One region of the Vibrio sp. 11986-1-5 genome, then DNA from elsewhere that is predicted to be linked to it. Evidence: riboswitches for the same ligand, from Rfam matches in the RefSeq annotation. Region 1 holds a riboswitch; the other holds the start of a gene.

Region 1 (3,217 bases):
GATCATGATTCAAGCGGTGGCGGATCGTTTAGCGGAAGCTTTTGCTGAGTATTTACATCAGCAGATGCGTAAAGACATTTGGGGCTATGCGAGTGAAGAAGAGCTTACCTGTGATGATTTGATCCGCGAAAAGTATCAGGGGATTCGCCCGGCACCCGGTTATCCGGCTTGTCCTGAGCACACTGAAAAAGGCACGCTATGGCAATTGCTATCGGTTGAAGAAAATATAGGCATGTCGTTAACCAGTAGTTACGCGATGTGGCCGGGATCATCGGTCTCGGGATGGTATTTTTCTCATCCAGATTCACGTTATTTTGCCATAGCTCAGATCCAAGAAGATCAAGTTCAAAGTTATGCTGAGCGTAAAGGCTGGGATAAATTAACCGCCGAAAAGTGGCTTGGCCCCAATATTAACGGTTAACACTCCAAGCTCGGCAGGTCGCATCATGACGACCTGCCTGTTTGAGTTTAGTGTTATTCAAATAACTCTTGATGCAGCTTTTGAATGACCGATTTAGCAACGTGGCTATTGACTAAAAAGCAGAGATTATGGGCGCTGGCGCCATAACAAATCATTCGTAGATTAAATTCATCTAACACACTAAAGACTCGTTTGGCATAACCGGGCCTATCTTTCATTTTGTTACCAATCAGCGCGACTAAGCAGAGATCGTGTTCGACTTCTACCGTACATAAAGCCTCTAACTCTTGGCGAACGTGTTGTGGTAATTCAGGGTTGCCGCCTGATGTATCGGTTTTATCTAAGGTTAGCGATACACTAATTTCTGAAGTCGTGATCAGATCTACAGAAATTTTATGTTTGGCTAATATTTCAAATACTTTGGCTAAAAAACCATAAGTATGGAACATATTCGCACTGCGCAAAGTGACCATCGTTTGATTACAGCGTAGTGCGAGGGCTCGAAATAGTGGGGTACTGTCGACCTGTTGGCGGATCCAAGTGCCTCCCTTTTGTGGTGCTTTGGACGAGCCCACAAAGACAGGAATACCATGACGAATCGCAGGTACTAGAGTTGAAGGGTGAAGAATTTTAGCACCAAAATTGGCCATTTCTGATGCTTCACTAAAACTAATTTCAGCAATCGGAGCCGCTTTGGCGACAATCCGAGGATCGGTAGTATACATTCCCGGTACATCGGTCCAAATTTCTAGGCCGCACGCTTGCATTGCTTCGGCGATTAACGCTGCGGAATAATCACTGCCTCCTCGACCAAGGGTGGTGGTATTTCCATCTTGGTCGGCACCAATGAAACCTTGAGTGACGACAACGTGTTGTTGGCAGAGTGGCTGTAATTTTTCGGTCACTAAAGCTTGTAACTCGGCTAGCTGTGGTTCGGCTCGACCATAATGATCATCAGTACGCATCACTTGACGAACGTCAAAGCGCACGGCATCGACACCACGCTCACAAAGGATTTGAGTGAGTAAATAAGTGGACATTAACTCCCCGCAAGCGACAAGATGATCAGTCAATTTTTTGCTGACTTCAAATGCGGCGGCATCCGCTGCTCGGCGAACGGTCTCTAAGATGACATCTATCTCAGTACTGACCTTTTGCGGAGCGCTTAAAGACTCAATAATAGCGTAGTGAATATCCGCTAATTGTTGAATAATCATCGCGCGCTGTTGGCTATCTTGTACTCCGTTTGCCAATTCAACCAGCAGATTGGTCACTCCTGAACAGGCACTGATCACCACCAATTTAGTGGTGGGATTATTTTCGATGATCGCTGCACTGCAGCTCATCGCTTGAAAATTAGCAACACTTGTTCCGCCAAATTTAGCGACATTGAATGCGTTCACAGCATGTCTCCCAAGACTTCCTATAAATGAAAAATGGTTGGTAATCCAACGTCCAATGTTTTGAAGAGTGTGAACTGAGAGCAAATAAAGAGGGATAACGGTTAATCGATGTCCTCAGAAGCTCTTCACCAGTTTCGTCTGGTGACAGTCACAGGGATTCAGCCCATGCAACCGGTAAATCAAAGCCTCACCTTTGTTTTACCTCGGCACTGCTCCCCATGGATCGTTTGTATTGGAGTTGAGGCTCCACAAATGATCTGCCTGGGCAGTGCTCCTCTTCTGCTATACCTTCGAGACTTAATGTACTTTGTTGGTCTGTTTGATATAGATAGCGCATTCATTGAACGGTTTTGTTGCATTAATGTCAATTGCAAATGTTGTCACTAATGCAAATAAAAATGATCAGAATGTGAATATGGTTCGATCACTAGACTTCGGTCGCATTGTGATACGAGATAATTTGCATTAACCTCAACCACTCTCGCCATCGAAACAGCAAGGAGCAACCATGGCTATTAGCAGTTTTATTCCACCTCGTCGGATATTGATGGGACCAGGTCCTTCAGATATTGCCCCGCAAGTATTACAAGCGTTGAGTCGACCAACCGTTGGTCATCTTGACCCATTATTTATCGCCATGATGGATGAACTAAAGCAGTTATTACAATACGCCTTTCAAACTAACAACGAATTTACCATTGCGGTATCAGCACCGGGTAGTGCGGGCATGGAAGCTTGTTTCGTTAATTTAGTTGAGCCCGGCGATAAAGTGATTGTCTGTCGTAATGGTGTGTTTGGTGAACGAATGCGTGAAAATGCCGTTCGTTGTGGCGCACAAGTGATTGTGATTGATGATGAGTGGGGGAAGCCAGTTTCAGTTGATAAAGTCGCTGCCACGTTAGCAGCGCACAGCGATGCAAAAATTTTGGCTTTTGTGCATGCAGAGACGTCAACAGGGGCTTGTAGTGATGCACAATCTCTCGGCCAGTTAGCCAAGCAATACGGCATGTTGACAATTGTTGATGCAGTTACATCACTGGGTGGTGTACCGCTATTGGTCGATGAGTGGCAACTGGATGCGGTGTATTCTGGAAGTCAGAAATGCCTATCTTGTGTGCCAGGTTTATCACCATTAACTTTTTCTCCCGCTGCGATTGATAAAATACATGCACGTACTACAGCACCTCAAAGTTGGTTTCTTGATCAAAGCTTAGTCCTTGGGTATTGGAGTGGAGCGAGCAAACGTAGCTATCATCATACGGCCCCCGTCAATAGTTTATACGCTTTACATGAAGCATTGCTATTACTGCAACAAGAAGGATTGGAGAATGCGTGGGAGCGCCATCGCCGAATGCATAATGTTTTAAAGCAAGGCTTAGAAAAACTAGGGCTC
Region 2 (3,217 bases), on a different contig from region 1:
ATCGGTAGCATTAAGGCGATCTCGGTCGCTGCCGCCATATCGCCTGCAATGGGTAACATGATGCCAAAAGTACCCCATGACGTTCCGGTTGAAAATGCCATCACACCGGATAATAAAAATAAGATCACCGGTAACCAATGCGGATTGATATTACCTTGTACTAATGAAGATAGGTAAGCCCCTGTTTTCATATCACCGATGACGGAACCGATTGTCCAAGCAAAGATAAGGATCAAAATGGCACCAAACATGGAACGAGCACCAATCCACATCGTCATTAGTGTGTCACGTAATGGCATTTTTTGTTTGAATACCGTTACTAATGCCGCCAATAATCCCGTGGAGCCACCATAAACTAATGAGGTGCCTACATCAGTATTTTCAAATGCACCGAGAATACTAAAATCAATCCCCTCACCAGATAAAGCTTGGCCACCAGTAAACAGCATGGCACCAATGGTAGCGATAATCAGCAGAACAATCGGCAAGACCAGATCCAATACTTTACCGTTCTGACCTTCTGGAATATCAAGCTCTTCATTCAACTGATGAGCAACGGGGCTATCATTATCTTGATCGTTATCAAAACCTCGACCTTGCGATGCATTAATTTCATGACGACGCATCGGGCCAATATCCATTTGGAACCATACGACGGCAAAGACCATAAGCAGGGCAAAAATCGCGTAAAAGTTCATCGGAACAAGGCGTAAATAAGCCCCTAGAGGTGAATAATCGGTAATACCATGAGAAACCAAAATACCGCCAATAATCGTCATTATATACGCGCCCCAGCTAGAAGCAGGCATGACAACGCACATGGGTGCGGCAGTAGAGTCTAAGATATAAGCCAGTTTGGCACGTGATACATAAAAACGATCCGTGACTGGTCTTGAAATTGAGCCGACGGCTAAACTATTAAAATAGTCATCAACAAAAATAAACACTCCCAGAAAAGCAGCGAGTAATTTAGCACCGCGTTTGCTTTTTACGCGAACTTGCGCCCACTCGGCAAATGCACGAGTACCACCGGATAAGGTAAGCAGTGCGGTCATCATGCCTAACAATAATAAAAAGCCAACAATACTCATGTTCCAAGTATTGATACCACCATCAGCAATAAACACACTGAATACTTGACCACTGGTATAAGAAAACGCGTCAGTGACTGAATAGTTAGCCAGCAGTAAAGCGCCAATTAAGATACCAACACCAAGAGACAACAGTACTCGGCGGGTAATAATTGCTAAGCCCAATGCCACCAGCGGGGGTAACAAAGACAAAGGCGAGGAAGCAAAATCAATTACATTCATGATCTTCAAAAACCAATAATAAATGGCAAGAGATCTACTGCAGACAAACTGGACGACACTCGTCATCACAGCTTATGTTGAACTAAGCGAAAGGGAAGCGAACACTTCACCCAACCCTACAGTAGCGCTCCATAGTTTAACAACACAGTACCGAGCTTTACTTGGATTATGCTCTCCAACGTATACGATACTTAGACTATGGCAGTGTTGTCCCTATTCGATAACAACCCCAGCAAGCCGTGTTGATCGACGACTTACTTCGGCGGTAAGGCCTTTCACTTGGATTCATTGGCATCACCCCAATCCTAGTTACTTTTCAATACCGCACCTCTACATCGAGAAATCAACTTACTTAACTCTCTTAAGTAACCCATGACTCTCGCATTAGGTCATCGCATTGTACTTATCATCTTTGTCAATGCAACCCATAGTGAAGTTTAATTCCTTTCGATGCTCTATAAGTTGCACTCATGTGTCCGTTTCGCAATAAATGGATTATTTCATGGCTAAATCAGCCCGATTTTAAAATTAACACCGACGAACGTTGATAGCTGCAGGATGATTATGCAATGAATATCACTAAACATAGTCGGTAAGCTTGAAAAAACTGCGCTTATGTTTAACGTAATGTTCAAATATGGTCATATTTATGGGCTATCCTATAAACGAATAATATTAATCTTCGGTTTGTTAATCTTTTTTTACGCAATATTCGTGTTATTATCACATTCCAATATTGCTAGAATAAATAACTAGGTTTAATATCAACTGGTAAACCATTTTAATCTCACAGGAAACAGTAATGTCTGAACTAACTAAAACGCTATTAAATATTCGTAGCCTACGTGCATATGCTCGTGATTTAACTCTAGAACAACTTGAAGAAGCACTTGATAAATTAACGACTGTCGTTCAAGAGCGTAAAGAGCTTGAAGAACAAGAAAAAGCAGCACTGGCAGAACAAGAAGCTAAGCTCTCAGCAATTGCTGAGCAAATAGCTAAAGAAGGTATCGATGTGAGTGCTTTAATTTCTGCTCTTGCTGGCGAAACCAAAACTAAAGCAAAAAGCAAACAAGGCAAACGTGCACCACGCCCAGCCAAGTACAAATATATGGACAATGGCGTAGAAAAAACCTGGACAGGCCAAGGCCGTACACCTTTAGCGATCCAAAAAGCGTTGGATGAAGGTAAATCATTAGAAGAGTTTGCTATTTAACTCTTTTATTTCCTCTCTACTTAATTAACGGCTCGGTATTTATTCGATACTTACCGCATCAATCAACCTTGAGGTATCACGCTCGATTAATGAGCATTCCGTTAACAAGAGAGGTTTATCTGTTATTCAATAAAGGCTCCGATTAGGAGCCTTTATTATTGTGCGCATCAAATAATCAGCCGCTGTATGTTCACTGTTTTTATCGTTCCCAGTAGGCTTCTTCTAAACTGTCTTCTCGCTCAGGTAATCCACGAGATAGACGGGGTGAATGTTGTACTAATACCTCATAACTGGCTCGATTAGAATATTTACATACCTGAGAGAAAGAAGAGTACGTTAAAAATGGATACTGGTGCTTGCTAGAATTAGGTACGTTTTCTTTATGGTACTTATTCGCAGCCATATCGTGTAATAAAGCCGACAGTGCAGCATCGCCAGCACCATTGGTATTTTTAATTTTTTCAGGGCCGCCCATATATGGCGAAATATGCGAATAAACTCGGATAGGATTTTCACAACCAAGACGGCTGGTTGGTCGACTAAACTCATAACGGTTAAATTCAGCAATGGAGCCTGGTAATAAAGGGAGAGAAGTTTCACGTTTCGCTGAATCCTCTGTATAACCAGCCATAAATAAACCCACTGGACCAGCAGTACACAGCACCAAATCCACCCAGTCTAATGCTTT

What was found. Region 1 has a riboswitch for lysine ahead of lysC (lysine-sensitive aspartokinase 3). Riboswitches for the same ligand answer to the same signal wherever they lie in the genome.
Region 2: linked by a shared signal. The riboswitch ahead of AACS00_RS05215 (Na+/H+ antiporter NhaC family protein) and the one ahead of lysC (lysine-sensitive aspartokinase 3) in region 1 are both predicted to bind lysine.

What each region holds. Positions count from the first base shown of each region.
Region 1 covers NZ_CAWNVW010000002.1:113,009-116,225, reverse strand. The annotation lists gene metH (methionine synthase) at 1-421, shown strand, start outside; gene lysC (lysine-sensitive aspartokinase 3) at 475-1,824, opposite strand; lysine riboswitch at 1,935-2,111, opposite strand; gene AACS00_RS01120 (pyridoxal-phosphate-dependent aminotransferase family protein) at 2,333-3,217, shown strand, end outside.
Region 2 covers NZ_CAWNVW010000011.1:489,838-493,054, reverse strand. The annotation lists gene AACS00_RS05215 (Na+/H+ antiporter NhaC family protein) at 1-1,313, opposite strand, end outside; lysine riboswitch at 1,428-1,654, opposite strand; gene AACS00_RS05210 (H-NS family histone-like protein) at 2,116-2,529, shown strand; gene AACS00_RS05205 (inosine/guanosine kinase) at 2,729-3,217, opposite strand, start outside.